DNA from 3 places in the Nocardia salmonicida genome. Region 2 is predicted to be linked to each of the others. Evidence: riboswitches for the same ligand, from Rfam matches in the RefSeq annotation. Region 2 holds a riboswitch; each other region holds the start of a gene.
What was found. A riboswitch is a leader RNA that binds a small molecule or an ion and turns the genes downstream of it on or off. The one in region 2 is predicted to bind S-adenosylmethionine.

Region 1: it holds a riboswitch for S-adenosylmethionine, as region 2 does, so the genes downstream of both, OHS03_RS30060 (aminotransferase class V-fold PLP-dependent enzyme) here and OHS03_RS04015 (amino acid ABC transporter permease) in region 2, are expected to answer to the same signal.
Region 3: it holds a riboswitch for S-adenosylmethionine, as region 2 does, so the genes downstream of both, OHS03_RS33115 (bifunctional o-acetylhomoserine/o-acetylserine sulfhydrylase) here and OHS03_RS04015 (amino acid ABC transporter permease) in region 2, are expected to answer to the same signal.

The regions. Positions count from the first base shown of each region.
Region 1 covers NZ_CP108014.1:6,432,927-6,437,134, reverse strand. Annotated here, with positions in the region: gene OHS03_RS30070 (excalibur calcium-binding domain-containing protein) at 1-137, opposite strand, end outside; gene OHS03_RS30065 (hypothetical protein) at 166-423, shown strand; gene OHS03_RS30060 (aminotransferase class V-fold PLP-dependent enzyme) at 604-1,917, opposite strand; SAM riboswitch class IV at 1,958-2,072, opposite strand; gene OHS03_RS30055 (MarR family winged helix-turn-helix transcriptional regulator) at 2,312-2,746, shown strand; gene OHS03_RS30050 (Pls/PosA family non-ribosomal peptide synthetase) at 2,903-4,208, shown strand, end outside.
Region 2 covers NZ_CP108014.1:804,762-808,969, forward strand. Annotated here, with positions in the region: gene OHS03_RS04005 (ABC transporter substrate-binding protein) at 1-957, opposite strand, end outside; gene OHS03_RS04010 (amino acid ABC transporter ATP-binding protein) at 990-1,751, opposite strand; gene OHS03_RS04015 (amino acid ABC transporter permease) at 1,748-2,755, opposite strand; SAM riboswitch class I at 2,914-3,007, opposite strand; gene OHS03_RS04020 (hypothetical protein) at 3,379-4,092, shown strand; gene OHS03_RS04025 (glycosyltransferase family 2 protein) at 4,129-4,208, opposite strand, start outside.
Region 3 covers NZ_CP108014.1:7,105,977-7,110,184, forward strand. Annotated here, with positions in the region: gene metX (homoserine O-acetyltransferase MetX) at 1-454, opposite strand, end outside; gene OHS03_RS33115 (bifunctional o-acetylhomoserine/o-acetylserine sulfhydrylase) at 451-1,767, opposite strand; SAM riboswitch class IV at 1,850-1,960, opposite strand; gene OHS03_RS33120 (TetR family transcriptional regulator) at 2,025-2,747, opposite strand; gene OHS03_RS33125 (MFS transporter) at 2,882-4,208, shown strand, end outside.

The sequences.
Region 1 (4,208 bases), 1.7 Mb from region 2:
TTGTAATAGGCGCTGGCAGGCGCGGGCGCTTCCGGCTCCGGTACCGCCGCGATTCGCGGCGCGGGGATGTCGACTGTTGTAGTCGGCGCAGGGACAACGACAGGCGGCGGAGGTGCCGCGACAGTCGTAGTCGGCACAGCAGGAGCCACTGGTAGATCAACCGTCGTGGTCGGCGCGAGTGTCAGCGCGCTCGACGCGATGGTGGTCGGTGCCGGGGTAGTTGTCGAAGCCTTTGTCGTCGTTGATGATTCGACTACGCGAGTGGTGGAGGTCGGGGATGTCCGTGCGGTCGGCTCGCCGTCGTTGAGACCGGCGACCACCGAAAGACCGAGTACGCCGACAACTCCGATTCCCGCCACCAACGGCCAACGCCGCTTCTTCTCGGACTGCCTGGGCGGACGCGCCCACGGATCGGGCGGCTGAATCGGTCGAGTCACTGTGTCCCCTTCGATTATCGGGCGATCTCGGGGGCTTCATCGCGACCGGTTCGACATGCGTTACCCAGCTGGGAACACATCAAACCTGCAATTTTTCGGAGGGTATCGGCCGCCGAGAACAGCTCTCAGCGGCCGACATTCGGGGTGGTCTAGCCCTGCCTGCGATTCAGCCGATCAGGCAGGGGGCCGCGCCGTCGAGGGAAGCGGTGAGGGGGCGGGTTTCGGGGGTGGGGTTCCAGTGGCCGTCGGTGGCGGCGTATTCCCAGGTGGGCCCGTTGGTGACCAAGGTAGCGACCGCGCCGATCAGGCGGTCGACGTCGGCGGCGGTGGTTCCGAGGCCGATGCTGGCACGGAGGGCCGCGTCGAGGCCGAGGCTGGTGAGCAGCGGGTGGGCGCAGAAACGGCCGTCGCGTACGCCGATGGCGTGTTCTGCGGAGAGGTAGGAGGCGACCTTACCGGGGGCGTGGTCGGCGACGGTGAAGGCGACGATGCCGACACAGTCGGGGCTGTCGGACCAGATGGTGACCAGGTCGACGCCTGCGATCGCGGACAAACCGTCACGAAGACGGTCCGCCAGAAAGCGTTCGTGGGCAACGAGTTCAGTGGAGTCGATCGCGGCGAGTGCGTCGCACGCGGCGGCGATAGCGGCCGCGCCCAACACATTCGGCGAACCGGCCTCGTGCCGCTGCGGCGCGCAAGCCCATTCGACCTCCGACACACCGACATTGCGCACCGCACCGCCGCCCGCCAGGTAGGGCTCACCCTGGTCCAGCCAGTCGCGTCGGCCGACGAGCACGCCCGAACCGAACGGGGCGTACAGCTTGTGCCCGGAGAACGCGAGATAGTCGATCCCGCTCTCGCGCAAGGAGATCCGTCGATGTGGAGCCAGCTGCGCGGCATCGACGAGGATGCGCGCACCGCACAGGTGGGCGATGGTCGCGAGGCGCTCCAGCGGCAGTACCTCACCGGTGACATTGGATGCCCCGGTCACCGCGAGCAGCGCGGCGGGCTTGCTGCACAGCTCGGCGACGACTCGCTGAATCGTCTCCTCGACGGTGGCGGCGGCCCGTACCACCCGGCGACCGTGCGCGGTCCACGGCAGGAAGTTGGCGTGGTGCTCGATATCGAGCACCACGGTCTCCCCGGGCACGCATCCGGCCAGCAGGTTCAGCGAATCGGTGGTGTTGCGGGTGAACACGACGACCTGGTCGTCGTCGGCGTCGAGGAACCGGGCGACCGCGCCACGGGAAGCCTCGTAGCACTCGGTCGAGATCCGCGAGGCGTAGCCCGCACCCCGGTGCACGCTGGCGTAGTACGGCAGCAACTGCGAAATCCGGTCGGTGACCTGCTTCAATGCCGGCGCACTCGCGGCGTAGTCGAAGTTGGCGTAGGAGCTGGTGCCGCCTTGAACGAGCGGAACCTGCAGGTCGGCACCGGAAACGGCGGCGATGGCACAGGTGGGGTCGATTACAGCAGTCATGACGAAATCCCGTCGGCTCAGGGACCCGCTCCAGAGAGGTGGCCCGCGCTTGCCGCGCCCAATTCGGACGTCAGCCTGGTCGTCACCCGGAGCACCCCACCGCGGAGGAGGGTTGCCGACCAGCAAGCCGGGGCTGAACGCTGGTACTCGTGACCTGAAACGAGAGTGACAGACGACCGCCGGACCTGTCAACCACCTTTCGCCGACCGCGCTCCGAGTCGCCGCCGACCGCACACGACCTCGCCCGGTTCGACACGCCGACCCGGTCTCCGACGCGAATGCGCGGGATTGCCCCCGAGTTGCCTGCTCACACCCAATTCTCAACCATCTACACACCCCATGATGGAGGAACCGAATGATTGGGCACCTCCACCATTTGCTAGAGTTCCCACTCATGTCCACGAACACGAACTCCGTCCGCGGCCTGCCGCGCTACCCGGTGTACGCGCTCGGACGGCTCACCAAGGCCCTGCACGCCGAGATCGACGTCCCGTTGCGCGATCACTGGGTGCTCACCTTCATCGCCGAGAACGCCGACCTGACGCAGAAGAAAGTGGGCGACGCGCTCGGTATCGACCGCAGTGAAGTCGTGCGCCTGATCGACGCGCTGGAACGCGCCGAACTGGTCGAACGCACCCGCGACGGCAAGGATCGCCGCAAGTACCGGCTGCGGATCACCGAGGCGGGGCGCAAGCAGTGCAAACGCACCGACAAGCTGATCGCCGAGGCCACCGCCCGCGTGCTGGGACGCCTGGACGAAGAAGAACAGCGGACGCTGCACCGGCTGGCGGTCACCGCCCTCGGCGAGATGCCGGAATCGCCGTCGTGAACAGCGCCGACGGCACGCGCTTCGCTGCCGTCCGGCAACACCCGCACCGAGTACCGTTGGCATCTGGTGACCATCCTGTTTGCCCTCCGGTAACCCGCTCATGAAACAACAGACACCACCGATGGGGGTCAACCGATGAGAGGTGGACTGAGCACGATGCTCGAGCCACACACTGAGGTAGCGGCGGTTCTTCGCGACCCGCTGCTGCGCGCCGATCTCGCCGCACCGCCACGGACCCTGGTCGACATCCTGACCAGCACCGCCCTCGCACACCCTGACGCACCGGCCGTCGACGACGGCACCGTCGTGCTCAGCTACATGGAATTGATCGCCGCGATCGAGGCCAGGATGGCCGAACTCACCGAGGCGGGCGTGCGGCCGGGCGACCGGGTCGGCGTACGGATGCCGTCGGGCACCGCCGCGCTCTACGTGACGATTCTGGCCGTGCTCTACTGCGGCGCCGCCTACGTGCCCGTCGACGCCGACGACCCGCAGGAGCGAGCCAAGCTCGTCTTCGGCGAGGCCAGGGTGAGCGCGATCGCCACCGGCGACGGCATCGAGTCGGCCACCACGGCTACGGGCGAACACGACTGGAACACCCTGCCCACCCCCGCCGATGACGCGTGGATCATCTTCACCTCCGGCTCCACCGGCACCCCCAAAGGTGTGGCGGTCACCCATCGCAACGCCGCCGCCTTCGTCGACGCCGAAGCCCGCCTGTTCCTGCGGAAGGCCCCGATCGGTCCCGGCGACCGCGTGCTGGCCGGACTCTCGGTGGCCTTCGACGCCTCCTGCGAGGAAATGTGGCTGGCCTGGCGCAACGGCGCCTGCCTCGTCCCCGCTCCGCGCGACCTGGTGCGCACCGGCGCCGACCTCGGCCCGTGGTTGATGCGCCGCGAGATCAGCATCGTCTCCACGGTGCCCACCCTGGCCGCGACCTGGCCCGCCGAAGCGCTGGAATCGGTGCGGCTGTTGATCTTCGGCGGCGAAGCGGTGCCCCCGGAACTGGCCGAACGGCTCGCCGGCGCCGACCGCGAAGTGTGGAACACCTACGGCCCCACCGAGGCAACCGTCGTCGCCTGCGCCGCGCTGCTCTCCGGCGAGATGCCCGTTCGCATCGGCCTGCCCCTCGACGGCTGGGATCTGACCGTCGTCGACCCCCAGGGCAACCCGGTGGCCGAAGGCGAAACCGGCGAACTCGTGATCGGCGGCGTCGGCCTCGCCCGCTATCTCGATCCTGCCAAGGACGCCGAGAAATACGCCCCGCTGCCCTCGCTCGGCTGGGAACGCGCTTATCGCAGTGGCGATTTGGTGCGCAACGACTACCAGGGCCTGATCTTCCTCGGCCGCGCCGACGACCAGATCAAGATCGGCGGGCGTCGCATCGAACTCGGCGAGCTCGACAATGCGCTACAGCACCTGCCCGGTGTCAGCGGTGCCGCTGCCGCGATCCGAACCACCA
Region 2 (4,208 bases):
TGCGGCGGGCTTCTTCGGCAGACCGGGCGGGTTGATCCGCGACTCGGTGACCTTCTCCGAATCCAGGCCCCAGCGGTCGAGGATCTTCTGGTAGCTGCCGTCGGCGATCGCGTGCTGCAGCGCCTTGTGGATCGGGCCGATCAGGCCGTTGTCCTTCTTGGTGAGCGCCGCGATCTCGCCCTGCAGCTGCTCACCCGCGCCCGAGAACGTGGCGATGATCTTGCCGTCGCTGGTGGCGGAGTGGTACACAGCCGCGGGGTTCGGGCCGATGTAGCCGTCGATGCGCTTGGAAGCCAGCGCCAGGTAGTAGTCGGTGCTCTGCTGGTAGTAGGCGATGTCGACCGGGGGCAGACCCTCGGCGATGTTCTTCTCGTTCCAGCTCACCAGCAGCTGTTCCTGGTTGGTGCCCGCGCCGATCCCGATCCGCTTGCCCGCCAGGCTCTTGCGGTCGGTGTAGGTCAGCGGGCTGTCCTTCGGGACCTCGAGGGCGACGGTGTCGGTGCGGTAGGTGGCGAAGTCGTACTTCTCCTTGCGCTCCTCGGTGACGGTCACGTTCGAGATGAACGCGTCCACCTCACCGGAATCCACGCGCACGAAGTTCTGCGACCAGTCCGCCACCTGGATGTCGAGCTTCAGGCCCAGGATGTCGGCCACCAGGGTGGCGAAGTCGACCTCGGAGCCGATGACGGTCCGGTCGTCGGTGGCGTAGAACCGCAGCGGCGGCACGGAACCGGCGGGACCGGTCACCACCAGCGTGCCGCGGTCGCGGATGGCCTTGGGCACCTCGGCGGCGATCGCGTCGACCTTGGCGGCGCGCACCCTGCCCTCCTGGGCGGGGGACAGGTCGTAGGTGACCGCACCGGCCTGCACGGTGTCGGCGGCCTCTGGATCGGCGGTGCAGCCGGTCGTCAGCAGGGTGGCTGCCGCGACGATGCCGATCAGTGTGGAGAGCTTCATCAGTGTCGAAACCTGTTCGTGGGAGGGAATGATCAGCGCACGCGCGACAGGAATGCCTGCGTGCGTGGATGTGTCGGTTGGTCGAGAACGGTGGCCGCCGGGCCCCGTTCGACGATCTGTCCTTCGTCGAGGAACACCACGGTGTCGGCGACCTCACGGGCGAAACCGATTTCGTGGGTGACGATCACCAGGGCGGTGCCGCTGTGCGCGAGATCGCGGATCACCGCGAGGACCTCGCCCACCAGTTCCGGGTCGAGCGCGGAGGTGGGCTCGTCGAACAGGATCAGCCGTGGCTTCAAGGCGAGCGCCCGCGCGATGGCCACGCGCTGCTGCTGACCGCCGGAGAGCCGCCGGGGGTAGGCGTCGACGAAATCGGCCAGGCCCACCCGATCCAGGAGCTGTTTCGCCTCGGCGACCACCTCGTCGCGCGGGCGGCGCTGTGCCGAGATCGGGGCGAGCACCACATTGTCGAGCACGGTGAGATGCGGGAACAGGTTGAACTGCTGGAACACGAAGCCGATGTGGCTGCGCTGGGCGCGCACCGCGTGGTCGGGCAGCGAACGCAGGATGTTGCCACGTTGCCGGTAGCCGATCAGCTCACCGTCGACGTGCACCGTGCCCGCGTCCTGCGCTTCCAGATGATTGAGCACCCGCAACAGGGTGGACTTGCCCGAGCCGGACGGTCCGATCACGGCGACCACCTCGCCGGTGTCCACCGCCAGATCCACGCCGCGCAGCACCTCGGTGCCGTTGTAGGACTTGCGGATTCCGCGCGCCAGCACCGCTGCGGTCATCGGGTTGCTCCTCGGGGTGCGGCCGCACCGGCGGCGATCTCGGTGACCTTGGCGCGGACCCGCTGCCACGGTGTCGGCGGCACCTCACGGTGCGCGCCCTTGGCGTAGTGGCGTTCGATGTAGTACTGGACGATCGACAGCCCCGTGGTGAGCACGATGTACCAGACGGTCGCCACCATGAGCAGCGGCACCACTCGGCCGTTGCGGCCGAAGATCACCTGGACCTGGTAGAAGAGCTCCGCGATCGCCATCACCGACACGATCGAGGTGCCCTTGAACAGGCTGATCACCTCGTTGGCCGCGTTCGGCAGAATCGAGCGCATCGCCTGCGGCAACACGATCGTGCGGAACTGCCGCCAGCGCGGAATGCCCAGCGCGGCGGCCGCTTCCAGCTGACCGTCGTCCACGGCGAGCAGACCCGCCCGGATCAGTTCGGCCGAGTATGCCGCCTGATGCAGGGCCAGACCGATCACCGCCGCGGTGAAACCACTGATGACGCCGTTGACTTCGAAATCGAAGAAGGCCGGTCCGAACGGAATGCCCACCGACAGTCGGGGATACAGGTAGGCGATGTTGAACCAGAACAGCAGCTGCACGATCAGCGGGATCGAACGGAACGCCCAGATGTAGGTCCACGCGATCACCCGCAGTACCGGATTGTTCGACACCCGCCCGATCGCCAGCAGCGTGCCGAGTACGAAACCGAGAACGGTGCCCCACAGGGTCAGTTCGATGGTCACCCGGAGCGCGGACATCACCGACTTCGCGGTGAAGTACTGGGCGAAAGTGCCCCAGTCCCAGCCCGGATTGGTGATCAGACCGTGCGCGAACTGGGCTACCACCAGCAGCGCGACCGCCCCGACGACCCAACGCCACGGGTGCCACGATCCGGCGATCCGGGGGAGATCCTCGGACGCCTTGTCGGCGGATTCCGGCTCAGTAGGGGGAGCGTCGCCGGGCGGTAAGGGCGCGGTCTCTGCGCCGGATACGGCAGACGCGGTCATGGGAGTCCTTCGGAAAACAGTGGAACGAGGCACGGTGACCTCCACCCGGCCAGCGACGGGTTCGCGATCTGGCGGCGCTCAGACCCGACACGCCGTCGCTGTCACCCGGCACTGGTCGATATGTCGGCGGCGGTAGCCCACGTTCAGCACGAAAATCTCCTCCATCGATCCCGGCAGAAGCACCCACACCCCGAAACGGGCGGGTTGCTGCGACGTCATCGAGCCAGGTCTCTCGGTCGCTCTGGATGGTTGCGCCCCGGGTTCGTGGCCCGAGCTGAATCAGCATGTGGCATATGCACGACTGCGCACAACGGTAGAAATCATCGTGAGCGCAGAGCTTGGAGACGGCCGTAGACGCAGTCATAATTGCCCCGGTTCGGCGTGGTCAGTGACCCGCTGGCGGCCGTGATCGGGGGGTCGAGACGATCGGTCGTCCAGACGGGTGGTGTGGGAGCGCTGCGCGGTGGTCGCCGGATCGGGCGGCGAGTTGCGGGCGGACGCCGAGTTGCGGTCGCTGCGAGATTGCGACGCGCCGAACGGCCGGTTACTTCACCTGGCCTGATTCACACCTCGCACGCGGTAGCGTCGGGCTCCTCTGCGTCGATGAGGAGTACGTCGTGATCATGCCGCGTCGTTCCACCACACTGACCTCGCTGGTGGCCTGCGCCGCCGCGCTGCTGCTCGGCGTGCCGTCGGCCGCCGGCGAACCGGCCGCGCCGGTGACGCCTGTTGTCACCAGGGACGCACCGAACGCCACGCCCACGGCGGGGCCGGGTGATCTGCTCGGTGCCTACCAAACCGTCGTCGAGACGCTGAAAGCCATGGGTATCCAGCCGTTTCTCTACCCCACAGTCGCCGCGAACTGCACCGGTGACGGTGCGGGCCTCGTCCCGGCTGTCGCGGGCGCGGTCCCCGGCCCGTGGCCGACGAACACCCTCCCGATACCCGGGCTCGATCTCTCGGCCGTGAAATCCGGCCAGACGCTGTTCACCTTCCTGCCCTACGGGCTCGCTCCCGACACCGCCGCCACGAAGACCTCCGGTATGCAGGTGGCCTGGCTCAATATCAGCACCGGTCGGGGCGGGATGGCCTCGATGGGTCCGATCGCCGACATCGTGCGCGCGATGGTGCCGCCCGAGGTTCCCGTCGAGTTGCGTCCGCTCGCCGAGACCGCCATTCGTGACTTCCTCTTCGCCGCGATCCCGGTCGGCGGTGTTCGTGCTGTGCCCGTCGATACCGGTCGGGGCACTGTGCTGGCCGCTGTCTTCGGCACCACCGACAATGCGGGCCGATCCTGCTTCTTCTTTCCGACCATCGGGATCACCGAAGTGGCGTGAGTGCGCTCGCTGTCCGGCCGTGGAATTCGAAGCGGCTCAGGCGTGTTGGGCGATCGGGTTGTCGGGGGTGACCAGGGGGCGCTGTTTCCAGCGCAGGCGGCCGGTGCGGTGACGAT
Region 3 (4,208 bases), 1.1 Mb from region 2:
CGAGCACCTCGAACAACTGCGCTTCGGCCTGCACCTGGTCACGGATGTTCAGCTCGGGAAACCGTGCGCCCCATGGCTTTCCGTCGGAGGCGAGCGAGGACGGGCCGGTGCTGCCCTTGCAGCCGCCCAGCACGTTGGTCGCGATCACACACCACTCGTCGGTGTCGATCGGCGCGCCGGGCCCGACCATGCCCTCCCACCAGCCGGGCGCCCCGTCGGGCCCACCGACGACATGGGAGTCGCCGGTGAGCGCGTGTTCGACGAGCACCACATTGTCCAGGGTGGGCGAGAGCTCGCCCCAGCGTTGCACCGCCAGCCGCACATCGGGGACGACGGCGCCGTTCTCCAGCGCCACATCCCCGATGGCGACCACGCCGACGCGCCCGTCCGGCGGTGGCAGCAGGGCCACCCCGGTTCCGGGTCGGGCGATCGGCGATTCGGTGCTCACGGTCACGTCGTCGCCGCCGCGAACCCGGCCCGCAGATCGGCCAGAATGTCGTCGATTCCCTCGATGCCCACCGCGAGCCTGACCAGGCCGGGAGTGACGCCGGCCGCCAGCTGCTCTGCGGGCGTCAACTGCGAGTGCGTGGTCGACGCCGGGTGAATCACGAGTGAACGCACATCACCGATGTTAGCTACATGGCTGTGCAGGCTGAGCGCGTCCACGAACTTCTTGCCCGCGTCGACGCCGCCCGCCAGCTCGAACGCCACGATCGCGCCCGCGCCCTTGGGCGCCAGCTCCTTGGCCCGCGCGTGCCAGGGCGAGGACTCGAGGCCCGCGTAGAACACCGCGTCGACGCCCGGCTGCTCGGCGACGAACTTCGCGACCGCCTCCGCATTGCTGACGTGCCGCTCGACCCGCAGGCTCAGCGTCTCGATGCCCTGCGCGATGAGGAACGCGTTGAACGGCGAGACCGCCGCACCCAGATCGCGCAGCAACTGCACGCGCGCCTTCAGCGCGAACGCGGGCGCGCCCAGATCGGCGAACACCGCGCCGTGGTAGCTGGGGTCGGGCTCGGTGAAACCGGGGAAGCGCGCGTTGCCGTCGGCGTCGCGCACGGTCCAGTCGAACGTGCCGCCGTCGACGATCACGCCCGCCACGGCCGCGCCGTGCCCACCCAGGTACTTCGTCGCCGAATGCACGACGATGTCGGCGCCGTGGGCCAGCGGCTGGATCAGGTACGGGGTGGCGACGGTGTTGTCCACGATCAGCGGAAGGCCGTTCGCGTGCGCGACACCGGCGATACCGGGGATGTCGAACACCGCGCTGCTCGGGTTGGCGATGGTCTCGCCGTAGAACGCCTTGGTGTTCGGCTGGATCGCGGCCTTCCACTGCTCGAGATCATCGGGGTCCTCGACGAACGAGACCGTGATCCCCAGCTTGGGCAGCGAGTAATGGAAGAGGTTGTAGGTGCCGCCGTAGAGGTGCGGGCTGGACACGATGTGGTCGCCCGCGCTCGCCAGGTTCAGGATCGCGTAGGTCTCCGCGGCTTGGCCCGAGGCCAGCAGCAGCGCCGCGACGCCGCCTTCGAGCGCGGCCACGCGCTGCTCCACCGCGTCCTGGGTGGGGTTCATGATCCGGGTGTAGATGTTGCCCGGCTCGGCGAGACCGAACAGCGCGGCGGCGTGATCGGTGTCGCGGAAGGTGTAGGAGGTGGTCTGGTAGATCGGCAGCGCCCGCGCGTTGGTGGTCGCGTCGGGGGCCTGGCCCGCGTGGACCTGCTTGGTCTCGAAGGACCAGTTCTCGGGCAGGGAAGAGTCAGTCATGTCGTGCTCCAAAGGGTGTCAGCCGGGGGGATCTCGTCAACTGGGTCGGATCGACTGGCAACAACACATGGGGGCCTCCTGCAGTGCGCGCTTGCTCTCGACTTTCGAGAGCCCGGTCATCACCCGGAGCACCCCACCGCAGCTGGAGGGTTGCCGACCAGCGAGCCGGGGCTTGGCGCTGGTACTCATGACCTTGCCGTCATGTTAACCGGAGATCTCCCGCGGGCGGAAACTTCCCCCGCATTTCCCGCCGAAGATCACTCGTCGGACGGTGTGCCGAAGCCTGGCGTGTCGTCCACCGGTGCGCCACAGACCTGCCGCAAGCCGTGGTAGGCGCGCAGCACGGCGTCGCGGGTGACCCGAACGGCTACCGTCGGAGACCCGCTCAGCAGTGCCTGTTCGGTATCGGCGACCGAGAGGTGGCACAGCATCTGCCAGATGCCTGCCACCAACTTCACCGTGAAGTCCTCCGGTGACGTGCCCATCCGCTGCGCGAGCTCGGTGCACACCGCGACGTTCTTCTTCTCCGCGTATTCCAGCGCGCGCGCATTGACCGACTGGCTGGTGCGCATGATGCGCTGCATCTGCAGGAACTGGCGGATGAACCGGATGCCGTCCGCGTCCGCCTCGGCCTGGACCACCGTCAGGTAGGCGCCACACAGCGCCTGGAGTTCGTTGCCGGTATTCGGCTGGGAGCGCAGCGCGACGGCGACGGAGACCCCGAAGTCGTCGATCGGGGCCAGCACGATGTCTTCCTTGAGCGCGAAGTACCGGTTGACGGTGCGTGGGGACACATCGGCGCCCGCGGCGATCTGCTCGACCGTCGTCGCGTCGAACCCTTGGCTGTCGCACAGGTCGAGCCCGACCGCCACGATCGCGGCTTTGGTCTGCAGCTTCTTGCGCTCGCGCAGGCCCAGCGGCGCGTCGGCAGCCGGTTCGGTCGTCCGGTCGGCGCTGATCGGAGTGGTCGAGTCCAGCATTCCCTCAGCCTACCGCGTCGGCGGCTTTATCTGTCCAAGTAGGCCAATTGGCGCGTTCAGACATTTTTCTCTTGACGCCAATTGTCTCGTAGTGCCAGGATTGGTTCACGCCAATCGAGCGACGAGGAGTCCTGGTGACCGGCACCGAAGTATTGACGAAACATGTTGACCAACAACAGAATTCGATGCGGTGGTGGGCGTTGGTCGTGCTCTCGGCCGCCCAGCTGATGGTGGTGCTCGACGCCACCGTGATCACGATCGCCCTGCCGTATGCCCAGCGTGACCTGGGGATCAGCGACGGCGACAAACAGTGGGCGCTCACCGCGTACACGCTCATCTTCGGCGGGCTGCTGTTGCTCGGCGGACGGATGGCCGACTACCTGGGCCGACGCCGGATCTTCCTGGTCGGCCTGGTGGGCTTCGCCGCCGCGTCGGCGCTGGCGGGGCTCGCGCAGACCGGCCCGCAGTTGTTCATCGGCCGAGGACTGCAGGGTGCGTTCGCCGCGCTGCTCGCCCCCGCGGCCCTGTCGCTGCTGTCGGTGATCTTCACCGATGTGCAGGAGCGGGCCCGCGCGTTCGCGGTGTTCGCGGGTATCACCGCGGGTGGCATCGCGTTCGGGCTGATCGTCGGTGGTGCGCTCACCGAGTTCGCGTCGTGGCGGTGGACCCTGTTGATGAACACGCCGATCGCGCTCATCGCGGTAGTCGGTGCGGTCGCGGTGATCGCGCGCGATATCCCGGTGCCGAGGACCGGCGGCTACGACCTGCCCGGCGCCGTCACCGTGACATTCGGCTTGGTGTCGATCGTCTACGGATTCAGTCGCGCCGCCGAACACGGGTGGCTGGCGGGCAGCACCCTCGGCCTGCTCGGGGCGGGCTTCGCCTTGCTCATCGCGTTCGTCTTCATCGAGGCGCGCTCGGCGAATCCGCTGCTGCCATTGCGAATTCCGGGTGAGATCAATCGAGGCGGCGCTTTGCTGGCCGCGCTGCTGATCCCGATCGCGATGTTCGCCATGTTCTTGTTCCTGAGCTTCTACTACCAGAACACCCTCGGCTATTCGCCGCTGAAAGCGGGCATCGCGTTCCTGCCGTTCCCGGTGGGCATCGGGATCGCGGCGGGCATCACCAGTTCGTTGATGCCCAAGTTCGGCCCGCGTCCGCTGATGGTGGTCGGCGCGTTGCTCGGCGTCGTCGGGCTGCTGTGGCTGGCGCAACTGAGCTACGGCGACGGGTACGCGCTGAGCGTGCTGCCCGCGCAGTTGTTGATGGCGCTCGGGATGGGTCCGCTGTTCGTCGGGATGCAGGCCGTCGCGCTGCATCAGGTCGACGCCGAGGACTCCGGCGTCGCCAGCGCCCTGCTCAATGCCGCCCAGCAGGTCGGCGGCGCCGTCGGCACCGCCCTGCTGACCACCCTCTCGGTCCAGGCCGCCGAGAACTACGTCATCGACAACCCCACCGTCG